4 regions of the Nocardiopsis akebiae genome follow, and region 2 is predicted to be linked to each of the others. Evidence: predicted binding sites of a transcription regulator. Region 2 holds the regulator's gene; each other region holds the start of a gene.
The links. The regulator LexA, encoded in region 2, represses DNA repair genes until DNA is damaged. The targets are predictions, from matches to a motif close to TCGAACANNTGTTCGA.
Positions count from the first base shown of each region.

Region 1: uvrA (excinuclease ABC subunit UvrA) is a predicted target of LexA. The motif match lies at 2,274-2,289, and genes of this name have one in related genera.
Region 3: KGD83_RS07890 (DUF6504 family protein) is a predicted target of LexA. The motif match lies at 4,128-4,143, and genes of this name have one in related genera.
Region 4: ruvC (crossover junction endodeoxyribonuclease RuvC) is a predicted target of LexA. The motif match lies at 1,472-1,487, and genes of this name have one in related genera.

Region 1 covers NZ_CP074132.1:2,425,634-2,431,608, reverse strand. The annotation lists gene uvrA (excinuclease ABC subunit UvrA) at 1-2,012, opposite strand, end outside; gene KGD83_RS10495 (TerC family protein) at 2,342-3,373, opposite strand; gene KGD83_RS10490 (glycosyltransferase family 4 protein) at 3,714-4,796, opposite strand; gene murJ (murein biosynthesis integral membrane protein MurJ) at 4,793-5,975, opposite strand, start outside.
Region 2 covers NZ_CP074132.1:1,972,723-1,978,697, reverse strand. The annotation lists gene KGD83_RS08470 (vitamin B12-dependent ribonucleotide reductase) at 1-1,982, opposite strand, end outside; gene nrdR (transcriptional regulator NrdR) at 2,090-2,575, opposite strand; gene lexA (transcriptional repressor LexA) at 3,230-3,949, shown strand; gene KGD83_RS08455 (alpha/beta hydrolase family protein) at 4,057-5,148, shown strand; gene KGD83_RS08450 (hypothetical protein) at 5,162-5,788, opposite strand.
Region 3 covers NZ_CP074132.1:1,837,036-1,843,010, forward strand. The annotation lists gene KGD83_RS07875 (SPFH domain-containing protein) at 1-475, shown strand, start outside; gene KGD83_RS07880 (quinone oxidoreductase family protein) at 611-1,576, opposite strand; gene KGD83_RS07885 (serine/threonine-protein kinase) at 1,651-3,918, opposite strand; gene KGD83_RS07890 (DUF6504 family protein) at 4,211-4,501, shown strand; gene KGD83_RS07895 (GNAT family N-acetyltransferase) at 4,618-5,193, opposite strand; gene KGD83_RS07900 (peptidoglycan recognition protein family protein) at 5,462-5,975, opposite strand, start outside.
Region 4 covers NZ_CP074132.1:5,001,978-5,007,952, reverse strand. The annotation lists gene KGD83_RS21435 (molecular chaperone DnaJ) at 1-399, opposite strand, end outside; gene KGD83_RS21430 (NUDIX hydrolase) at 417-1,208, opposite strand; gene ruvC (crossover junction endodeoxyribonuclease RuvC) at 1,507-2,055, shown strand; gene ruvA (Holliday junction branch migration protein RuvA) at 2,106-2,726, shown strand; gene ruvB (Holliday junction branch migration DNA helicase RuvB) at 2,745-3,893, shown strand; gene yajC (preprotein translocase subunit YajC) at 4,214-4,579, shown strand; gene KGD83_RS21405 (adenine phosphoribosyltransferase) at 4,898-5,452, shown strand.

The DNA.
Region 1 (5,975 bases), 450 kb from region 2:
CGCGCCCCGTTGAGCTCCTTGGCCAGGGCCTTGTAGAGGATCTCGTTGACGAGGGTGGACTTGCCCGAACCGGACACGCCGGTGACGGCGGTGAACACGCCCAGAGGGAAGGCGACGTCGATGCCGTGCAGGTTGTTCTCGCGCGCTCCCCGGACCACCAGCTCGTGCCCCCGGGTGAGGGGGCGGCGCTCCACGGGCACCTCGATGCCGCGCTTGCCGGACAGGTACTCGCCGGTGAGGGAGTCCTGTGAGGTGAGCAGCTCGTCCACGATCCCCGAGACCACGACGTGGCCGCCGTGCTCGCCCGCGCCGGGGCCGATGTCCACGACCCAGTCGGCGGCGCGGATGGTGTCCTCGTCGTGCTCGACGACGATGAGCGTGTTGCCGATGTCGCGCAGGCGCTGGAGGGTCTCCAGCAGGCGCGCGTTGTCGCGCTGGTGCAGGCCGATGGAGGGCTCGTCAAGCACGTACAGCACGCCCACCAGGCCGGAGCCGATCTGGGTGGCCAGGCGGATGCGCTGGGCCTCCCCGCCCGAGAGCGAGCCCGAGGAGCGCGCCAGGCTCAGGTAGTCCAGGCCGACGTCGAGCAGGAAGCCGAGCCGGGCGTTGATCTCCTTGAGCACCTGGGCGGCGATGACCGCGTCGCGCTCGGAGAGCGTGAGCCCGGCCAGGAAGGCCGCGCTGTCGCTGAGCGGCATCTGCGCGACCTCGGCGATGGACCTGCCGCCCACGGTCACCGCGAGCACGACCGGCTTGAGGCGCGTGCCCTCGCAGGTCGGGCAGGGCACGGTGCGCATGTACCCCTCCAGCCGTTCGCGGCCGTAGTCGCTCTCGGTCTCGGAGTGGCGGCGCTTGACCCAGGGGATGACGCCCTCGAACTCGGTGTAGTAGGAGCGGTTGCGCCCGTACCTGTTGCGGTAGCTGACGTGGACCTGGGTGTCGTGCCCCTCCAGCAGGGCCTTGCGCGCGCGGCGCGGCAGCCGCTCCCAGGGGGTGTCCAGGTCGAAGCCGATCGCCTCGCCCACCGCCTTGAGGATGCGCTCCCAGTAGCCGCTGTTGGGCCCGCCCGACCAGGGGCCGATGGCGCCCTCGGCCAGCGTCTTCTCGGGGTCGGGGACCAGGAGTTCGGGGTCGACCTCCATGCGGGTGCCCAGGCCGGAGCACTCGGCGCAGGCGCCGTAGGGGGCGTTGAAGGAGAAGGAGCGCGGTTCGAGCTGTTCGAAGGACAGGTCGTCGTAGGGGCAGTACAGGTGCTCGGAGAAGACCTTCTCGCGGTCGGGGTCCCCGGCCTCCACGTCCACGAAGTCCAGGACGATGGTCCCCCCGGCCAGCTTGAGCGCCGTCTCCACCGAGTCGGTCAGGCGCCCGCGGGAGGAGGGCTTGACGCTGAGGCGGTCCACGACCACGGCGATGTCGTGCTTGTCGTAGCGTCCCAGCTTGGGCGCCTCGTCCAGGCGCACGGCCCGCCCGTCCACCACCGCGCGGGTGTAACCCTTGGACTGCAGGTCCTTGAACAGCTCGACGTACTCGCCCTTGCGTCCGCGCACGACGGGGGCGAGCACCTGGAAGCGGGTGCCCTCCTCCATCTCCAGGACGCGGTCCACGATCTGCTGCGGGGTCTGGCGGGCGATCTCGCGGTGGCACTCGGGACAGTGCGGGACGCCGATGCGCGCCCACAGCAGCCGCAGGTAGTCGTAGACCTCGGTGATGGTGCCGACGGTGGAGCGGGGGTTGCGGCTGGTGGACTTCTGGTCGATGGACACCGCCGGGGACAGGCCCTCGATGAAGTCCACGTCCGGCTTGTCCATCTGCCCCAGGAACTGGCGGGCGTAGGCCGACAGCGACTCCACGTAGCGCCGCTGGCCCTCGGCGAAGATCGTGTCGAAGGCCAGCGACGACTTGCCCGAACCGGACAGGCCGGTGAACACGATCATGGAGTCGCGCGGCAGGTCCAGCGAGACGTCCTTGAGGTTGTGCTCCCGGGCTCCCCGGACTACCAGTTGTTCGACCATCGAGTGAGACATCCTTCGGCTCTGGCGCACAGGACGCGGACCCCGTCGCGTGACGTCGGCTGACCCGTGTGGAACTTCGCGTGCGGCGGTCGGGATCTCCCGGAGACCGCCCGGGCCCCGGAGACGGGCCGCTGAGGAGAGGGGGGAGGACGCTCGCCTCTCCCGCCCGTCCAGCCTAACGACCGCCGACGACGGTTTCTTCCACCTCGCAAAACAAGGCGGCACCCCGGCGCCGGAGCGCTCAGGGTGCCACCACTATAGACGAACGGCTGTTCGAATCCGGCCGTTTCCCGGAATGTCCTCGGCGGGCCCGCGGGTCCGCCGTCCGCTCAGGAGCGGTCCGCCGGGGAGTCGACCGAGGGGTCGCGCTCGGTCTTGAGCTCGGGGTTCTTGCGCTCGTCGGCGCGGGACTTGATCAGGCTGCCGACGATGGTGACGGTCATGATGCCCAGGATGACGGTCAGGGACAGGCCGATGCCGACCTCGGGCACGTGCACGCCGTTCTCGTGCAGGGCGTGCAGGATCATCTTGACGCCGATGAAGACCATGATCGCCGACAGGCCCCAGCTGATGTAGGCCAGGCGGTCCATCAGACCGGCCAGCAGGAAGTACAGCTGGCGCAGGCCCAGCAGGGCGAAGGCGTTGGCGGTGAAGACGATGTAGGCGTCCTGGGTCAGACCGAAGATCGCCGGGATGGAGTCGACCGCGAAGACCAGGTCGATCATGCCGATCGCGACGATGACCAGCAGCATCGGCGTGATGTGGCGGCGGCCGTCGAGCTTCACGGTGAGGTGGGCACCGTGGTAGTCGTCGGTCACCGGCCAGAAGCGCTTGAGGAGGCGGACCACCGGGGTCTGGGTGAAGTCCTTCTCCTCCTCGTCGCCCTTCACGTGGTCGCGGACGATCTTGTAACCGGTGTAGATCAGGAAGGCGCCGAAGAGGTAGAAGACCTCGCTCCAGGCGTTGATGACCTGGGCGCCCAGGACGATGAAGATACCGCGCATGACCAGCGCGATGACGATGCCGACGAGCAGGACCTCGTGCTGGTACTTCTTGGGCACCGCGAAGGAGCCCATCAGAAGGTAGAACACGAAGAGGTTGTCGATGCTCAGGCTCTTCTCGGTGACGAACCCGGCGAAGTACTCGGCGCCCGCGGCGCCTCCGCCGAAGTACCAGACGCCGAAACCGAAGATGATGGCGATACCGATGTAGAAGGCCGCCCACCAGGCGGCCTGCTTCATGCCGAACTCCTGGGGGCCCTTCGTCTTGCTCCAGGGGTGGTCGACGATGATGAGGTCGATCACCAGGATGGCGACCATGGCGCCGATCGTGGCAGCCCACAACCACAAGGGAACGTTCACGGAAAGTCTCTCCTCCGGTCAGTGCGCGCGAGCGGTGTGCACGCACGTCGAACCACCGGAGGTCTCTCCCGCTCACAGCTAGGCGCTGCGAACCGGCGGCACCGGGAGGACGACATTGTCCGCCGTGATGACGACACCGCCGCGACAGGGATACTCCCCTCACGTGTCAGGCCAGGATACCGGTGCCGCACCGTGGGCGGCACACACCGGACCGTAGTCCAGGATGACATCTACACCCCCGCGGGGTGAAGTCCCGGCGAAGGTGGCATCGACCGCACCCCGGGGACAGGTCCACCCGACCCCGGGGCCATCCCGCCCCAGGGCGCCCGCACGTCCCGCCTCACCCGCGCAGCACCGCCTTGTACACGCCCGCGGCGGCCTCCACCGCGTCCTCCTCGCTCGGCAGCGCCTTGGCCGCCTCGCGCGATCGGGCCCGCAGGTCCTCGGCCAGCGCCGGGTCGTCCAGCACCCGGCCCACGGCGGCGGAGAAGGCCGCGGGATCCCCCGGCGGCACCATCAGCACCGTCCCCGAGTACAGGTCCGGGATGCCGCCGACCCGGGTGGAGACCACCGGCAGCCCCGCGCGCAGCGCCTCCATGATCACCAGCGAGGGCCCCTCCCACTGACTGGTCAGGCAGAACACGTCCGCCGCCGCCAACAGGTCGGCCACGTCCGCGCGGTGCCCCAGCATGCGCACGTCCGCGCGCATCTCCGCGGCCGTGTCGTGCAACTCCCCCCACAGGGGCCCGTCCCCGGCGATCGCCACCACCGGTTCGGGGCGGCGGTCGGCGATGGCCGGCGCCGCCGCCAGGAGCATGTCCAACCCCTTCTGCTCGGCCAGGCGGGCGACGGTCAGCAGCAGCGGCCGCTCCGGCAGCACAGCCAGGTCGGCCCGGGTGGCCTCGCGCCCGTTCACCGGAGCGCCGGTCTCGGGAGCGGCCACCACCGCCAGCCGCGCGTCGCGCGCCCCGACCGAGCGCAGCCTGCGCACCAGGTCGCCCGACACCCCCAGCACCACGTCCGCGCGGTGCGCCACGATCCGCTCCAGCACCGGGTAGGCAGCCGACAGCGCCCCCCGCACCAGCGGCGGTGCGTTGTGCGCGGTCACCACCAGCGGAGAGGCGCCGGCCAGCGCGCACAGGGCCCCGGCCCGCAGACCGTGCGCGTGGACCACGTCCGCGCCCCGGGTCAGGGCGCGCAGGCGCAGCACGGCGCCGGGATCGCCCGCGGAGGGCGCCGCTCCGATGCCGACCGGGGAGAAGCGCATGCCCTCCGAGGTGAAGCCGAACTCGCGCTCGGCGGAGGCCGGGCCCAGTACCGCCACCCGGTGGCCGCGCGCGGCCAGGCCCGCGCCCAGCGAGCGCACGTGGCGGCCCACCCCTCCACTGCTGGTACCGATGACCAGCGCGATCCTGGCGTTCAACGCCTCTCCCTCCTGCGTTCGAGTACGGTCCCGACCCGGTCGGCGACGGCGCGCACCGCCGGACGGTCCACCACCGCCGCGACGGCCGCGTAGGCGGCCAGCGCCGCCGTCGCCGACACCGCGGCCGCCGCCACCGTCTGCCACACGCCGTCCGCGGGCAGGGCCGCGGCCACCGCGCGCCCCGCGCTCCACCCGACCACACCGCCCAGCACCGCGGCCAGCGCCGAGCGCGCCAGGCCCGTCAGGGTCTCCCGACCGTGCGTGCGCGCCACCGCCGCGCACAGCAGGGCCGCGGCCAGGCTCAGACCGACCGTGCTGGCCGCGCCCAGCCCGGCGATGGACCAGCCCTGCGGCAACGTCCACACCAACACCACAGCACACAACATCACCACCAGCCACCCCACCACCTGAGCCGTGGCCGCCAGGCGCCCGTGGTGCGAGGCGTACAGGGCCCGGCTGAGCAGGGCCACCAGCCCGAAGCCCACCACACCGGGAGCGTAGGCGAGCAGGGCGCGCTCCAGGGTCACGGGGTCGTGCTGGGCGAAGACCAGGGCCACCGGGGCCGCGGCGGCGGCCAGGGAGGCGCCCACCCCAGCGGTGACCACCACGCAGGCGCGGGCGCCGCCGGCCACCAGGGAGGCGTACCCCCGCCGGTCGTGTTCGGCGTGCGCGACCGCCAGGGCGGTGAACGCGCTGGTGGCGATGGGCACCGCGATCACCCCGTAGGGCAGGGTGAACAGGGCCCAGGCGTAGGTGTGGAGCACGGCCGCCCCCGCGCCGCCGCCCCGGTTGGCCAGGGCCACGAACAGCAGCAGGCACAGCTGCATGGCCGCCAGCGGCAGCAGGGAGGCCAGCGCCAGGGAGCGCACGCGCCCGCCCACCCCCGGCGGGAAGGTCAGCCGCGGCCGGGGCCGCACCCGCAGCCGCCGGGCGGGCCCCACGACCGTGAGGAAGAGCGCCGCCGCCCCGGCGGTGGTGCCCAGGGACAGGGTCAGCTCGGCCGCCAGCGGCAGGCCAGCCACGTCCTGGCGGTGGTCGGCTCCCAGCGGCACGAAGGCCACGTAGGCGGCGATGACCACCAGGCTGGACACCAGCGGGGCCAGGGCGGGGGCCAGGAAGCGGCGGTGGGACTGCAGGACGCCGTAGAGCACCGAGGCCAGGCCGTAGAGGACGATCTGC
Region 2 (5,975 bases):
ACACGACGGGGTCGACCGACCAGGGTGCCCATCTGGACCGGAACGACGTCGCCCTCCACGACGTCGGCGAAGCGCTTCCACTCCCAGTCACCGGTCTGGGGGGAGACCACCTTGATCCGGTGCGTGTGCGTGCCCTGGAGCCGGTACCCGCCCCTGGTCACGATGCGCCGGGTCGGCTCCTCTCCGTTGACGAAGAACCTCGTCGCATCGCGGGGCCCCTCGTCAGTGGACACCCGGGCGGAGAGGTCCTGCCACCTGGGCCCGTGGACGTCGCCCAGTTCGGTGAGCCGGACGAGTCCCCGGTCGGTGGTGACCATGGAGTCGCCGGTGAGGCAGCCGGTGGGTGCGAGAAGGCTCGCCTGGGCGTTGCGCCAGCCGTTGCGGTCACCGGTCCTGAGGCACTCGGCCCACTCGCGGGTGGCCGCGGCGTGGATCGGCTCCTCCAGGGTGCCGACGGTGCGCAGGTCGTCGTTGGCTGCGGCGTGCTTGCGCATGACCCGCTTGTGGGCACGCTCGTTGCGGCGGTAGCCGTCGTAGGGCCCCACGACCCCGGCCAGCTCGGCGCTGCGCCGGTAGGCCGCGCCGGTCATCAGCGAGGTCACGGCGGCGGCGACCGCGCGCCCGCCCTCGGAGTCGTAGGCGTGGCCGGTGGCCATGAGCAGGGCGCCCAGGTTGGCGTAGCCGATGCCGAGCTGCCGGTAGGCGCGGGTGGTCTGGCCGATCCTCTCGGTGGGGAAGTCGGCGAAGGTGATGGAGACGTCCATCGCCGTGATGACCAGTTCGGTGAGCGCGGTGAAGCGCTCCACATCGAAGGTGTCGTCCTCGCGCAGGAACTTCAGCAGGTTGATCGAGGCCAGGTTGCAGGACGAGTCGTCCAAATGGAGGTATTCCGAACATGGGTTACTTGCACTGATACGTCCGCTCTCGGGCGTGGTGTGCCAGTCCTGGATCGTGCCGTCGTACTGGATGCCCGGATCCGCGCACTCCCAGGCGGCCCTGGCCATGCGCTGGAACAGCTCCTTGGCGTCCACCGTGGCCACGACCCCGCCGGTGGTGCGGGAGGTCAGGCCGAAGTCGGAGCCGCTCTCCACGGCGCGCATGAACGCGTCGGAGACCCGCACGGAGTTGTTGGCGTTCTGGTACTGGACGCTGAACATGTCGTCGCCGCCGAGGTCGACGTCGAACCCGGCGTCGCGCAGGGCACGGATCTTGTGCTCCTCGCGGGCCTTGGTCTCGACGAAGTCCTCGATGTCGGGGTGGTCGACGTCCAGTACGACCATCTTGGCGGCCCGGCGGGTGGCCCCGCCGGACTTGATGGTCCCGGCCGAGGCGTCGGCGCCGCGCATGAAGGAGACGGGCCCGGAGGCCGTCCCGCCGGAGGAGAGCAGTTCCTTGCTGGAGCGGATGCGCGACAGGTTCACACCCGCGCCGGACCCGCCCTTGAAGATGATCCCCTCCTCCTTGTACCAGTCCAGGATCGACTCCATGGTGTCGTCCACGGAGAGGATGAAACACGCACTGACCTGGGCTTTTGAACTCGTACCGACGTTGAACCACACCGGGGAGTTGAAGCTGAACAGCTGGTGGGCGAGGGCGTGCTTGAGTTCGTGGTCGAAGACCTCGGCGTCCTCGGCCGAGGCGAAGTAGCCGTGTTCGCGGCCGGTCTCGGTGTAGACGCCGACGACGCGGTCGATGAGCTGCTTGAGGCTCCACTCGCGTTCGGGGGTGCCCACCGCGCCGCGGAAGTACTTGCTCGTGACGATCTGGGTGGCGTTCATCGACCAGGAGGAGGGGAACTCCACCCCGCGCTGCTCGAAGTTGACCGTGCCGTCGCGCCAGTTGGTCATGACGACGTCGCGGCGCTCCCACTCCAGGGAGTCGTAGGGGTGCGTGCCAGGGGAGGTGAAGACGCGCCTCACCCTGATCCCCTTGCGGCTGCCCTTGCCCTTGCGTCCGGCCGGACCGTTGGCGGTTTCCGTCATCGCCGGGTCTCCCCTCACTCGTGGGCACGGTCACCGACCGTGCCCGGCGTCCTCGTCCCGGGAGTGGTGTGGCCCCGCGCGCGGTCGGCGTGCGGCCGCGAGGGGCGCTACCCCGTGGCGGCGCCGCTCCGGCCGCCGGTCTCGGCCTCGCGGTCCTGGCGCAGGCTGGCGATCTCGGCCTCGAAGTCGGAGAGGCTCTCGAAGCCGCGGTAGACGCTGGCGAAGTGCAGGTAGGCGACCTCGTCCAGATCGCGCATCGGCCCCAGGATGGCCAGGCCGATCTCGTGGGCCGGGACCTCGGCCAGGCCGCGGCCGCGGATCTCCTCCTCGACCTGCTGGCCGAGCTTGGCCAGGGCGTCCTCGGAGACGGGGCGGCCCTGACAGGCCCGGCGCACCCCGGCGATGATCTTGGTCCTGCTGAAGGGCTCGGTGACCCCCGAGCGCTTGGCCACCATCAGCAGGACGGTCTCCTGGGTGGTGAACCTGCGCTCGCAGACGGGGCAGGACCGGCGGCGCCGGATGGCAGCGCCGTCGTCGGTGGACCTGCTGTCGATCACCCGGGTGTCCGGATGGCGGCAGAACGGACAGTGCACCCTGGTTCACCTGCTTCTCTCACCGAACGACAACACCTAGGTACCACTAAACCACAACTTCTGGGCAACCACTCCCGTCGCAACACCAGATGTTGTGGTCGAACCTAGACTTCTTCCTGACCTCGCCGCAACCCCGGCGCGGGCGTGTCACGAACACGGCCGAGGGACCGCGCGGCATCGTGGTCCGCGGCGGCGGGGCGGGACGGGGATGTCGGTGCGGGCGGACTGCCGCGGGGGCGGCCCGGCACCGCGCTCAAGGATAGCGCCGCCCACCGGAGCCGCCGCTCCCGGCGGCGGGCGCGGGAATCCCGACGTCACGGGGATTTCGGTCGAGCCGACGCCCCGGGATAAGACCCCCGCGCCTGGCCGGAACCGCCGTCACGGACACGCGTTCGCGCATTCCGGGGACAACAGCGCGTGAACGCGTGTACACACGTAAGTGCAGGCCGGAAATTGGCCGCGAATACGCGCGACGGCAATTCTCCCCGGCCTCGAACGCTTGTTTGATATCACCGTGTGCAACGACTAAAGTTGACCTTGATTTCACACCGGTTTCGCCATCACGTGGACCCCCAGGTCGGCACGGTCGCGGACCGGGGGTGGCCAGTCACACAAGCAGGCCCTGACCGAACCGAATGCCGAGGAGGCCCGGCCGTGCCGGAGGAGAATCCCGGAACCGCAGATACCGCCACCGTTCTCGCACCAGCGGAGAACGCGGGCGGGTCCACGCCCGAAGCCCCCAAACTCACCGCGCGCCAGCAGAGCGTGCTGAACTGCATCCAGCGCTATGTCCGGGAGCGGGGTTTCCCCCCGTCGATAAGGGAAATCGGGGAAGCGGTCGGCCTGTCCAGCCCGTCCAGCGTGGCGCACCAGCTCAAGGTCCTCCAGCGCAAGGGTTACCTGCACCGCGACCAGAACCGGCCGCGCGCGGTGGAACTGCGCACGCCCGGGCGCGCCTCGGGGCAGACCCTGGTGCCCGAGGACATCGACCTCTCCCGCGCCGCGGCCGTGCCCCTGGTCGGCCGGATCGCCGCCGGCGGTCCGATCCTGGCCGAGGAGTCGGTGGAGGACGTGCTCGCCCTGCCGCGCCAGCTGGTGGGTGAGGGTCGCCTGTTCATGCTCACCGTGGTCGGCGACTCGATGACCGACGCCGCCATCACCGACGGCGACATGGTGGTGGTGCGCCAGCAGCAGGACGCCAACAACGGCGACATCGTGGCGGCGCTGCTCGACGACGAGGCGACCGTCAAGGTGCTGCGCCGCGAGGAGGGCGGCCACGTGTGGCTGATGCCGCGCAACGAGGCCTACGAGCCGATCAACGGCGACGACGCCACCATCCTCGGCAAGGTGGTCGCGGTCATGCGCCGCGTCTGAGGTGCCCGCGTACCCGCGTCCCCGGTCCCTCTCCCCTCGGAGGGACCGGGGACGCTTCCCCTGTGGACGGCGCGGGGCCGACGGGCGCGGGCCGCTAGGCTGAGGAGGTGTTCACACGTGCCTCCTCCCCCGCCGTCCGCTGGCGCACCGCACTGGCCGGTGCCGCGAGCGCCGTCCTGTTGACCGCCGCCTGCGCCCCCGCCGACGACGGGGCCGCCGAGGCGCCGGGGGTCGGCGGCGTCGAGCGCGAGGTGGCCTTCGAGGGCGGCGGGCACGAGGCGTCCGGCGCGTTCCGGATGCCCCAGGACGTCTCCGGCACCGTTCCGGGCGCGCTCATCATCTCCGGCAGCGGTCCCACCGACCGCGACGGCAACAGCTCCGTGCGCCCCGACGCCGACACCAACCAGAACCTGTCACGGGTGCTCGCCGACGTCGGGGTGGCCTCGCTGCGCTACGACAAGTACGGCAGCGGTCCGGACTCCGAGACGCCGGGCCCCGGCGACGAGGTCGCGCCGGTGGACCCGGTGGTCTTCGACGAGCAGGTCGCGGCGGCCTACGAGGAACTCGTCTCCCAGCCCGAGGTGGACCCCGAGCGGGTGGTCGTCGTCGGGCACAGCGAGGGGGCCCTGTACGCGCTGCGCGCCCACGAGCTCATCGGTGCGGAGCACCCCTCCCCCGCGCTCGTGCTGGCCGCGCCTCCCGGTACGCGCTACCTCGACCTGATCGACCGCCAGCTCACCGAGCAGGCGCGCGCCGCCGAGGCCTCGGGCCAGGTGGAGGAGGGGCAGGTGGTCCAGCTGCTCTCGGACTCCCGTGCCGGACGGGCCGCGATCAGGTCCGGGCGCGCGCTCAGCGAGGTGGAGACGCCCAGCGGGGGCGTCATGGGCGTGTACACCCCCGCCAACGAGGACTTCCTGGCCTACATGGACGCCTTCGACCCCGTCGAACTGGCGGAGGGCCTGCCCGGGGGCACCCCGGTGCTGGTGCTGTGGGGGGAGCGGGACGCGCAGGTCTCCCGGCAGGACGTGGACCGGCTGATGACCGGTCTGGACGGAGCGCGACGGGTGGACGTCCCCGACACCGACCACATCCTCCGCCGCTACCGGGACGAGCCCGGGGCCACGGTCCTGGACGCCCAGCGCCCGTTCGCCGAGGAGGTCTCGCCCGCGCTGGAGGAGTTCCTGGGCGCGGCCTGGTAGCCGCGCCGGGGCCTCACTCGGGGATGGAGTCCGGCAGCGCCTCGGCCACGGACAGCGCGAACTCCTCGGCGCCCGCCACCATGCGCTCCCGGCCGCCCGGGTCCTGCGCGTCGTAGCTGGCAGCCACGGTGTAACAGGTCTCCAGGTACAGGTTGGACACCCGGGCACCGACGCAGGCGACCGTGTACGGGTCCTCCTGGACCCAGGCGACCGCCTCCTCGCCGACGCCTTCCAGCTCCTGCGCGTCGTACTGGGAGGTGGTGGTGCGCAGGTTGTCGGCGGCCGTCGTGACGCCGCCCGGGTCGGGGGCGGCCACGGCCACCAGCGTCGCGGTGGCCGGAACCTGTTCGCCGGGGCCGCCTGGGGTCGCCCACCGGCACTGCCAACCGGAGCCGAACGCCTGCTGCGGGCCGCCGACCGGCTCCTCGACCTCCAGCTCGTGGTCGGGCACCAGTTCGTCCAGCGTCCCGGTCTCGGCGACGGAGCACTCGGGCGCCGTCCCGAAGGCGCTCGCCTCCGGGGTGTCGCGCGCCACCACGTACCAGATCGCCCCGGCGGCGAGCACGACCAGCACCAGTGCGGCGGCGACCACGGCGGCGGTGGCGCAGCCCCGGCTCTGCGGTTGGACGGAGGCCACCACCTCGGGTGCGGGCTGCTGGGGGTGGGGCTGTCGCCACGGGGTGCCGGGGGGCGGCGGGTACTGCCCTTGTGGTGCCTGGTGGGGGTGGTAGGCCTGCTGCTGCCCGTGGGGTTGTGGTGCCTGAGACGGCGGAAGCGGCTGCTGTTGCCCGTGAGGCTGCGGCACCTGGGATGACTGAGGCGACTGC
Region 3 (5,975 bases), 140 kb from region 2:
TCAGCAGGCCATCCTGGAGGCCCAGGGCGACCAGCAGGCGGCCATCCTGCGGGCCGACGGCGAGGCCAAGGCGATCGAGCGCGTGTTCCAGGCGGTGCACGCCAACAACGCCGACGCCAAGGTGCTGGCCTACAAGTACCTGGAGACCCTGCCGTCCCTGGCCGAGGGCGACGGCAACACCTTCTGGGTGATCCCCGGCGAGCTCACCGAGGCCGTCAAGAACGTCAGCCACGCCTTCGCGGGCGACGCCCCGACGGTGCCCTCCACGCGGAAACAGGAGGACGAGGAGGAGGCCGAAGCCCGGGGGCCCGCGCAGCTCACGGCGCCCGACCCCACCCGTTCCTCCTCCGCGCAGGCGGCCGTGGACGCGGCCGAGGCCGCCGAACGCGCGGTGGCCGACGCCCGCGACGACGTGAGGCGGGCCGGATCGGCCCTCGGCGGCTCCCGGCCGCCCGGACCGCGCGAGGAGGACTAGGTCCTGTCCGCGCGGCCGGTCCCCCCGCACCGGCGGCGGGGCGGGGCGACCGGCCGCGGAGCCGACCCGGGTCGGCGGGGGAGAGGGACCGCCTCCCCCCCCGCCCGCCGCGCGTGCGGCCCGCGGCCGTCCGGCTCAGACCAGCAGGAGCTTGCCGGTGGTCCGGCGCGAGGCCAGGTCGCTCTGGGCCCGTCCCGCGTCGGCCAGCGGGTAGCGTCCGCCGATCCGCACGTCCAGGCGGCCGTCGCCCACCAGCGCGAACAGGTCGCCGGCCCGGCCCAGGAGCTCCTCGCGGTCGGCCACGAAGTAGGCCAGCGAGGGCCTGGTCAGGTACACCGAACCGGCGGAGTTGAGCCGCTGCGGGTCCACCGGGGCCACCTCTCCCGAGGACTGCCCGAACAGCGCCAGCACGCCGCGGGGGCGCAGCGAGGCCAGGCTGGCGTCGAAGGTGTCCCGGCCGACGCCGTCGTAGACCGCGGCCACCCCCTCGCCGCCGGTGAGGTCGCGCACCGCCTCGGCCACGGGGGTCTCGGTGTAGCGCACCACCTCGTCCGCGCCCGCCTCGCGCGCGATGCGCTCCTTCTCCTCGGTGGACACGGTGCCGATGACGCGCGCGCCGCGCTCCTTGGCCAGCTGGGTCACCAGCAGACCGGTGCCTCCCGCGGCCGCGTGCACCAGCACGGTGTCGCCCTCGGCCACCGGGTACACCGAGCGGACCAGGTAGTGGGCGGTCATGCCCTGGAGCAGCAGGGCGGCGGCCTGCTCGGCGGAGACCGCGTCCGGGACGGGGACGACCAGCGAGGCCCTGACCACGGCCCGTTCGGCGTACGCACCGGGGGCCATCGCCCAGCCGACCCGCTGCCCCACGGACAGGTCGGTGACGCCCTCGCCGACTGCGGCCACCACGCCCGCGCCCTCCATCCCCGGGACGTAGGGGAGCGGGACGTCGTACAGGCCGCTGCGCTGGTAGACGTCGATGAAGTTGACCCCGCGGGCCTCGACGTCGATCAGGACCTCGCCGGGGCCGGGCACCGGATCGTCCCTCTCGGCCAGCCGCAGCACCTCGGGTCCGCCGTTCTCCTCGATCACGATGGCACGCATGGGTCCACTGCTCCTTCCGGGTCGGTTCCCGGCATCATGTCAGCCCGGAGCCCGAACCGGCCACGGCGGCCCGCTCACTCCGACCGGCCCTCCCCGAGGATCTCGTGGACCGAGAAGGCGGTGTACAGGACGCCGAGGAAGTCGTTGCCCGGTCCGGAGCGGGTGACGATGCCGACCCTGCGGCGGTCCTCGACCTCCTCGGCGTCGTCGGGAAGCGGTTCCTCGTCCACAGCGGTCACGGCGTGCTCCCCGTTGACCCACAGGGAGAGCTCCATGAACTCGTCGCCGTCCCTGTCCTCCTGCAGGGAGCAGGAGAGCGCGACGGTGTTGGCGGGGATGTTCTCGTGGTCGAAACCGAGGGGGTCGCGCTCCTCGTAGCCGTACTCCTCGCGCACCGACTCGTCGAAGAGGGGCTGGGGGGTGTATCCGGCGACGTCGGTGGTCTCGCCGAGGGTGATGTCGCCCTCGCCCTCGTGCATCCGGCGGATCTCCGCGCGCTGGCCGTCGTAGCGCAGCAGCCCCTCGTACTGGCTCCGGTACTCCTCACCGTCGTTGTCCCAGCAGCGCACGCCGAACGTCGCCTGTTCCGGGCCCTGGGCCACGTACGCGGTGGTGCTCACCAGGACGTCGTCCGGCAGGACCTCCTCGCGCTCCAGCGCCACGACCTCGCCCCGGCTGGGGTTGCTCTCGGGGTCCAGCTGGAGCAGGACGCCCCTGCGCTCGGCCCAGTAGCCGTCGGAGTCCTCGTGCTCGTAGGTGTTGCTGACCCAGCCCGGATCGGTGCCGAAGTCGGTGTTGTAGACGGAGAGGGTGTTCTCCGGGACCTCCGGGCCGCCGTTGAGCAGGACCGTCGCGCCCGCGGCGGCCACCAGGACGACCGCGCCCGCGGCCGCGCCGACCACCACCATCCGCCGGCGTCTGCGCGGGGAGCCGCCGGACGGCCCCGCGGGGCCGCCCGGTGCGCCCGGAGCACCGGGACCGCCGGGGCCGGAGTAGGCGTTGAAGGCGTGTCGGCCCTGGGGCGGGGACGGGTGGCCGCCGTTCGCCTGGTGCGTCGGGGGGACCTGGCCGCCGGAGTGGGCGTAGTGGCCGGGAATCTGCTGGCCGTAGACCGGAGGCGGGTCCTGGGGCGGGTGTCCGCCGTACCCCGCGTCCTGCCGGGGGACCGAGGGCTGGAGGCCCGGGTTGCCGTGCCGTTGTTCCACGCGGGGCTGCTGGGCCGCGTGGGGCGGCTGTACCGGGTGCTGGACGTGCGTGGGCTGCGCGTACGGGTTGTACTGAGTGGCCTGCGCCTGGAGGGGCCGGCCGCCCTCCGGGAGCGCGGCGCCCTGCTGCGGTCCGCTGTCCGGGGGCTGGCCCTCCGCCTGCTGGGGTCCGCTCGGCGCCTGGTGCGCCGCGGTCCCGCTCTCCCGGACTCCGGTGTCCCGCGGCGGCCGCCCCGGGACCGGGGAGCTGCTCGGCGGGGCCCACGAGGTGCTGATCGTGCGCTCCACCTCGTACTCCTCCGGGTCCTCCTGGCCGGTGAGCCGGGCCAGGAGCTGCTTGGAGGTGGGCCGGTTGGCCGGGTTCTTGTCCAGTGCGGCGTTGACCAGGTCGTGCATGTCCGGGTCCAGGCCGTCCAGGCGCGGCGGCGCCGAGGAGATGTTGTGCAGGACGGCGGGGACCGTGGCGGCGTCGAAGGGGGCGGTGCCGGTACCGGCGAAGGCCACCAGGCAGCCCCACGCGAAGATGTCGGCGGCCGCGGTGGCCCGCTCGCCCAGGATCAGCTCCGGGGCCATGTACGAGGGGGTGCCCATGAGCTGGCTGGAGCGGGTGACCGCGTCCGCGGCCTCGTCCAGTGCGCGGGCGATGCCGAAGTCGATGACCTTCGGGCCGACCGGGGAGAGCAGTACGTTCGCCGGTTTGAGGTCTCGGTGGACGACCCCGGACCCGTGGATGGCGGTGAGCGCCGCGGCCACGCCCATGGCCAGGCCCTCCAGGGTGCCGCCCGCCATCGAGCCGTCCGCGCGGACCGCCTCGTCCAGGTTCGGGCCCGGCACGTACTCCGAGACGATGAAGAGGGGATCGCCCTCCAACCGCGCGTCGATCACCCCCGCGGTTGAGAAGCGGGCCACGCGGCGCGCGGCCTCGACCTCGCGCGCGAAGCGCAGCCGGAAGGACTCGTCGTCGGCCAGGTCGGGGTGGATGAGTTTGACCGCGACGGACCGGTCGGAGGCGTCCTTGGCGAGGTAGACGGTGCCCATGCCGCCCCGGCCGAGACGGCTCACGATGCGGTAACCGTCGAGTTCGCGCGGGTCCCCCGCACGCAGGGGTTTGCCGCTCTGGTGCCCGTTCGACGTCACAGTTGGGGGTCCCTCATGAATCGTGGAGTTCGCGCTCACAGCGTACCGATGCCGACACGCCGACGCGCTCTGTGCTGACTGGCCCCGGTCTCCGCGGACGCGGGCCCGGGGCGGGGGTTTCGTGAGCGGCGCGCGGGCGCGCCGTGTCAGTCGTGGGGATGCCCCTCGCGCCCGAACGGTTCCCCGGAGGCACCGGTTTTCGCTAGGATTAGAACACACGTTCGAACACCTGGCCGCGTCTTCCCCACGGGTGGGTGTCCCGGTGGCGTGTGCCGGGACTGACAGGAGGCGGATGATGCTGAGGGGAAGTGTCGTGGGACGCTACTACGGGGCGGAGGTGACCGTCGTCGAGGACGAGGGGCGCCCGGCCCGGTTCGTGTGGAACGGCAGGGTGTACGGAGTGCGCAGGATCCTCGAACACTGGGTCACGCTGCGCATGGACTGGACACCGGCGCGTGAGTCCCAGGCGCCCGAGCGCAGGCACTGGCGGGTGGAGGCGGGCACGGCCCAGTCCCAGGGGGTGTACGAACTGCGCCACGACACGGCCACCGGAAGGTGGCTGCTCTCCCGCGTGTGGGGGTGAGGACGCGTCCGGCGCGTCCCCGTCCGCCGCGCGACCGCGGTCCGTACGGTCCCGTCCGCCCGCCCGGTACGACCCGTGCGGGCGGGGCGAGGCCCGGTGCGGACGGGGCGCACGCGTCAGCCCAGGTCGCCGGGGAGCAGGCTGTACACCGCCAAGTCGGCGCGGCCCTCGTGCAGCGGCATCGCGCTGCGTTCGACGCCCTCCAGGCTGAACCCCGACCGCTCCGCGACCCGGCGCGAACCGGTGTTGCCGGTGGCGGCCTTGATCTCCACCCGCTGGAAGCCCTGTTCCAGCGCCCAGCGGGAGACGGCCACGGCGGCCTCCGTCGCGTACCCGCGGCCGCGTCCCCACGGTGAGACCCAGTAGCCGACCTCGGTGTTCATCGCCGGCCACACGACACGCACCAGGCCCACCGAGCCCACGAGCCGCTTGGTCTCCTTCTCGACCATGGCCCACTGCTGTCCCTCGCCGCAGGTGCGCAGGGCGGGGGCCACCTCGCGGCACCACCGCTCCGCCTCCTCCCGGGTGTAGGGCACGCCGGGCAGGGGGAGGGGGAGCCAGCGCTGGAGTTCGGCGTCGGTGCAGGACGCGTGCACGTCGTCGACGTCGCCCTCGACGAAGGCACGCAGCCGCAGGTGCTCGGTCTCCAGGATCACTGACGGCAGTATCGGTCTGTCTTGCGTGGTGGTCACGCCTCTCCCCTCGGGTCGGAGTGCGCTCACGATACGCGCCGGACCCGAGCGCGGCACCCGGATTTTCCCGCGGGTACCCGGGGGAGGGCGGTACCGCCCCGACCAGGGGGGCGCCCCTCGGAACGGCCGTGGACCCCGTGCGGTCCGCGGTTCCGGCGGGCGCCCCGTCCGCCTAAGGTCTGTTCTCTGAACCGGTCTCAGCTTGTGGGGCTCGGTTCGGGCGCCCGGACACGGCCCGAAGCGGAGCGGAGGTCCGAAGAAGCACTGCCTAGGCCAGGCCCGCGATGACGCGCTGGCGGACCGCGCTGTCGAACACCTCGGAGAAGGCGTTGCCCGGGCACTCGGTCTCCAGCCAGTCGCGGTGCCGGGAGATCGCGTCGCCCGGCGTGGCCACGCCCGTGCCCGGGTTGACGTACTCGATCCGCCCTGCCGGGTCCACGCCGGTCACCGCGCACAGCACGCGCAGCACGTCGACCAGGGAGTCCTGCGCCGCCTGCGTGGGCAGTTCGTCGGTGAAGTCCCCGAGCAGGCACACGCCCACGTTGCCCTGGTTGAACCCGTAGGCGTGCCCGGCGGTCACCGACTCGGCCCGCCCCGGCCGCGGGATCCCGGAGAAGACCGGCACGCCGTCCCCGCCCGAGTGGCGGCCCTCGTAGACCACCCCGTCGGGATCGATGAGCACGTGGTAGCCGATGTCCCCCCACGCCTGCTGCACCGCGTGCAGGTAGTACACCGCCCGCACGTCCGCCGCGTGGTCGTCGCCGGTCGGCATCGCGGTGTGG
Region 4 (5,975 bases), 3.0 Mb from region 2:
GTCGCGGGGTGCGCGGGGCAGTTTGAGCACCGCGTCGCGCCACTCCGGCGCCCGGTAGCGCACCGGGTGCAGGTCGGCGACGTCGCCGCGGGCCAGCCGCTCCCGGCCGATCCGGTAGGTGTGCGCGCCGGTGGCCAGCGTGAGGTCGTCCAGGCGCAGGTCGCCCGCGGCCATCGCCCGGTACAGGTCCCACAGCCGGGAGAGCCGGGTGAAGGGGCCCGCGCCGCTGCCGGGCGGCGCCGTGTCGGGGTGCAGCGCGCGGGCCAGCTCGCGGTGGCGGGCCGTGGCCGCGGGGGGTACGCCGCCGCCCTCGGGCAGCGGGCCGAACAGCTCCACGGGGTCGCCCGCCAGGGCGACCCGGCGCTCGGCGTCCCCGAAGGCGGGGCCGGTGGCCGTCATCGGACTCCTCTCGGGTGTCACTGCGTGCTCCGCAGCAGGGGAGGGTGCAGCAGGGCGGCGCCGCCCGCGCGGTAGAGCCGGGCGCGCCGTCCGCCGCCCGCGCCGCCGCGCTCGGCGAGTTCTCCGGTGTCCTCCACGAACCCGGGTGCGGCGAGGATCTTGCGGTGGAAGTTGGCCGCGTGCAGGGACTGGCCCCACACGGCCTCGTACACCTCGCGCAGCGCCGTGATGGTGAAGGCGGGCGGCAGGAAGGCCGTGGCCAGCGGGGTGTACTCCAGCTTGGAGCGGGCGCGCTCGACCGCGTCGGCCAGGAGGCGGCCGTGGTCGAAGGCCAGGTCGAGCCCGGGGCGGGCGCCGTCGCCGTGGCCGAGGTCGCGCCAGGGGATCCAGGCGGCCTCCTCGGTGCCCCGGCCGGTGTGCGGGTCGGGCAGGTCGGGGGCCAGCAGGACGTAGGCGACCGAGAAGACGCGCATGCGCGGGTCCCGGTCCCGGGCGCCGTAGGTGCCCAGCTGCTCCAGGTGCAGTTCGGTGGGCAGCAGGGTCTTCTCCGAGAGCACGCGCAGGGCGGCGTCGGGCAGGTCGGGGTCGGCGGGGCCGTCCGGTCCGTCCTCGGCCCGGACGAACCCGCCCGGCAGCGCCCACCAGCCGCGCTGGGGGTGCTCGGCGCGGCGCGTCAGCAGCACGTGCGGCACGCCCGAGCGGATGGTGAGGGCGACGACGTCGACGGTGACCGCGGCCGGGGCGAACACGTGGGGGTCGTAGTCGGCGAGGAACCGGCTCTCGCCCTCCTCGTTGCGCGGATCGGCCACGTGCGCCTCCAGTTGTCCTCAAGTCGAGTATTTCTCTTTCTGAGAGCAACTTAGCACGCGCTCGGTGTCCCGTCCATCCCTTTTCTCCGGAAGGCGAAGCCGTGGCGCGACCCCGGACCGTGCGGCCGCGCCCGGCCGGGCGACTACCCTCGCGTCAGGGCTGCTCCCGGTCGCGGCGGGCTCCGGCCCCGCGGGCGCCCCCGGGGACACGACACGCCCGGGCGGGCCGGCGGCGGGCGTCGTCGCCCGCCGCTAGCATGTGGGCGAACGGACGTTCGAGAGGGCGAGGGTGAGGCGCGTGCGCGTGTTGGGGATCGACCCCGGGCTGACCCGGTGCGGTGTCGCCGCCGTCGAGGGCGCCATCGGCCGACCGCTCGCCCTGCTCGGCGCCGACGCCGTGCGCACCAGCCCCGACACCGACCTGCCCCACCGGCTCGTGGGCATCGAGCGCGGCATCGAGGAGTGGCTGGACCGCTACCAGCCCGACGCCGTCGCCGTCGAGCGCGTCTTCGCGCAGCACAACCTCAGCACCGTCATGGGCACCGCCCAGGCCAGCGGCATCGCCCTGGTCTGCGCCGCCCGTCGCGGCCTGCCCGTGGCCATGCACACCCCCAGCGAGGCCAAGGCCGCCATCACCGGCAACGGCCGCGCCGACAAGGCGCAGGTCGGCACGATGGTGGCGCGTATCCTCGGACTCGACGGACCCCCCAAGCCCGCCGACGCGGCCGACGCCGTCGCCCTGGCCATCTGCCACATCTGGCGCGGCGGGGCCCAGGCCCGCGTCGCCCAGGCCCAGCAGGACTTCGCCCGCAAGGTGGAGCTGGCCCGCCGCACCCGCGGCCGCTAGCGCCCCGCCCCCAGGAAGGAGAGGGGCACCGTCCCCGGTGCCCACACCAGATGATCGCGTTCCTCACCGGCCGGGTGGCCGCACGCGGCGCGGGCACCGCCGTCATCGACGTCGGCGGGGTCGGCATGACCGTGCAGTGCACGCCCTCCGCGCTCTCGCGCCTGCACGTGGGCGAGACCGGGACAGTGGCCACCAGCCTCGTCGTGCGCGAGGAGTCCCTGACCCTGTTCGGGTTCGCCGACGACGACGAGAAGCACCTGTTCGAGCAGCTCCAGACCGCCTCCGGCGTCGGTCCCCGCCTGGCCCTGGCCATGCTCTCGGTCCACAGCCCCTCCAGCCTGCGCCACGCCGTGTCCGCCGAGGACACCACCGCCCTCACCCGCGTGCCCGGCATCGGCAAGAAGGGCGCCCAGCGCATCGTCCTGGAACTGCGCGGCAAGCTCGACGCGCCCGTGCTCACCGACGGCACCCTGCCCGGGTCCGAGGCCGCCGGGCCCGGTGGCGAGCCCAACGGCGCCTGGCGCGGACAGGTGGTCTCCGGCCTGGTCAACCTCGGCTGGTCGGCCAAGGACGCCGAGGCCGCCGCCTCCGCCGTGGCGACCGAGGCCGAGCACACCGACGACGTCGCCGTCCTGCTGCGCAGCGCCCTGCGCAGGCTCAGCCGGGCCTAGGAACAGGGAGGAAACCCCGTGTACGATTTCCACGAGGAAGACCCCCGCGGCCCGGCCCCCGCCGGGCCCCCGCCCTACGAGCGCGACGCGGTCTCGCCCGACGCGGGCACGGACGAGCGCCAGATCGAGGGCGCCCTGCGCCCCCGCGCGCTGGACGAGTTCGTCGGCCAGGAACGCGTGCGCGAACAGCTCTCCCTGGTGCTGCACAGCGCCAGGCGGCGCAACCGGGCGCCCGACCACATCCTCATGTCCGGCGGTCCGGGCCTGGGCAAGACCACCCTGGCCATGATCATCGCCGCCGAGATGGGGGCCCCGCTGCGCATCACCTCGGGCCCGGCCATCGAGCGCTCCGGGGACCTGGCCGCGGTGCTCTCCACCCTCCAGGAGGGCGAGGTGCTCTTCCTGGACGAGATCCACCGCATGGCCCGCCCCGCCGAGGAGATGCTCTACGTCGCGATGGAGGACTTCCGGGTCGACGTCGTGGTCGGCAAGGGCCCCGGCGCCACCGCCATCCCGCTGGACATCGCGCCGTTCACCCTGGTCGGGGCGACCACCCGCGCGGGCATGCTGCCCGCGCCCCTGCGCGACCGCTTCGGGTTCACCGCGCACATGGACTTCTACACCCCCGGTGAACTGGAGCTGATCCTTCAGCGCTCGGCGGGCCTGCTCGGCGCGCCCCTGGACGCGGACGCCGCCGTGGAGATCGCCGGGCGCTCGCGCGGCACCCCCCGGATCGCCAACCGGCTGCTGCGCCGGGTGCGCGACTACGCCGAGGTGCGCGGGGACGGGCGGCTGTCGCTGGACACCGCCCGCGCCGCCCTGGAGCTCTACGAGGTGGACGAACTGGGCATGGACCGGCTGGACCGGGCCATCCTCGACGTGCTCATGAGGAGGTTCCGCGGCGGCCCGGTCGGCCTGTCCACGCTGGCGGTGTCAGTGGGGGAGGAGGCCGAGACGGTGGAGACCGTCGCCGAGCCCTTCCTGGTCCGCTCCGGATTCCTGGCCCGCACCCCGCGCGGTCGGGTGGCCACCCCGCAGGCCTGGGCGCACATGGGCCTCACCCCGCCTCCGGACGCGGCCTTCGGCGCGGCGGCGGCCAACGGCGGCACCACGGGTAACTCCGCCCCCGCGGGCAGCGCGGGTCACAACGGAGCGGCGGGCCCCTGACCGGTGCGTCTGACACGCAGCCCCGGTCCGGGCACAATGGGTTCCGGCCGCGCGGATCGGGGACGAACCGTTAACACTCCGATCTCCTCCGGTGGGATGCCGGTGACCCACGCCACGTAAGCTGGGACGAAACAGCCGATACGGGGCACGACTCCGTACGTGTCGTCCGACACCGGTGGAACGACTCGGCCCTCTGGCGCGTTGTACGTGCCGGACAGGCCCGGACCACGCGGTTCGTGCCGATGCGAAGAAGGTGGCCGTCGCGGTGTCCCATCCGACAGCGGTCGGCCACACGACGAAACGTCAGGAAGGACGCCCCCGTGCAGGGCCTTTACCACCTCGCTGCCGAAGGAGAGCCCACCGGTGGGCTCTTCAGCATGCTGTTCCCGTTCCTGCTGATCCTCCTGGTGTTCTGGCTGCTCTTCTGGCGCCCGGCCCAGAAGCGCCGCCAGCAGGAGACGCAGATGCACAACGCCCTGGTCCCCGGTGTCGAGGTGATGACCAAGGCGGGCATCTTCGCCACCGTCGTCGAGATCCACGAGCAGGACGTCCTGCTGGAGATCGCGCCCGGGACCCGAATCCGCATGCTCAAGGCCGGTGTCGGAGAGGTCGTCACCCCGGCCGCCGACGACACGCCGGTGGAGGACCGCCCCGACTTCGGCGACGACGACAAGCCCAAGGGCTAGACGTACCTCCCCGGGCCTCCGCTCCGCCTTGGCCCGCCCGTCGCCCGCCACCGCCCGCCGGGGCGCTCCGCGCCGAAGGGGGCCGGTGCCCCCGGCCGGCGCCGCGCGCGGTACTCTCCCGGTTCGGGCGCCCGGGCCTCATCGGGCCCGCGCCCCGCGCGGTGAGCGGACGGCCCGCGCGCGTTCGACCCCGGTACCGGCCCCCGCGCGGGGGCCGGTACCGCCGTGTCCGGCCGTCCGGACCACGGGTAGCCGCCGCGGCTCCCGCGAGGGCCCCGGCCCCGACAGCACGAGAAACCAGCAGAAGGCCCATCCCACATGCCCGACGACACCGCCACCGCGGCGCCCGTCCCCAGCCCGGAGCTCGTCCGGTCGCACATCCGCGACATTCCCGACTTTCCGCAGCCCGGCGTCCTGTTCAAGGACATCACGCCGCTGCTCAACCACCGGGAGGCCTTCGCCGCCGCCGTGGAGGGCCTCGCCGCGCCCTTCCGCTCCGCGGGGGTGGACCACGTGGTCGGACTGGAGGCGCGCGGGTTCATCTTCGGCGCCCCGGTCGCCATGGCGCTGGGCTCGGGCTTCGTCCCCGCGCGCAAAGCCGGGAAACTGCCCTCACGGACCATCGGTCAGGCCTATGATCTGGAGTACGGTACCGCGACCGTCGAGATCCACGCCGACGCGGTCTCCCCGGGCAGCCGTGTGCTGATCGTGGACGACGTCCTCGCCACCGGCGGCACCGGCAGGGCCGCGGTGGACCTGGTCCGCAAGGCGGGTGGTACGGTCGTGGGATTCTCCGTCCTGATGGAGCTCTCCGCGCTCCGGGGACGGGACAGGGTGCCCGACGTGGAGCTGCACACCCTCCTCACGGTCTGATCCGGCCGACCCGCGCCGCGGCCGACGCCCCTCCCCGCGGGGAATGCGCGACGGCCCGTCATCGTTGACGTACTCCACCACCGGGGGTGAACCCCCGGTGGCCAGTGTCACACCCGCCGCCGGGCGCGGCGGGAGCGGGGAGGCCGAGGCCGTTCCCGGTGGGAACGGCCCCACTAGACTGGTGGGAGAGGTACCGCGGCGGCCACGTCACGACTGGCCCTGATGACACGCACGTGCACCGGTGGAGCCGGGCGGCGCTGACGGCGCCCGCGCGACCGGACGGATCCGCGGGAGGTAGGCATGCCAAGCGAAGTGGTTTCGACCGGGGCGGTACCGACGGGCGAGACGCGGCGGGACGCCTCCCAGGAACCGCGGCCGAACACGCCCCAGGGGCACGCGGACGGCACCGGCGCGCGGGGCGCCACCACAAGTCCACAGGGAGACCGGCCGGAGGGCGCCGCGAACGGAGCGGCGCCCTCCGACGTCTCCGGAGCGGGGGCCACGCGTCAGCCGTCCCCCTCCA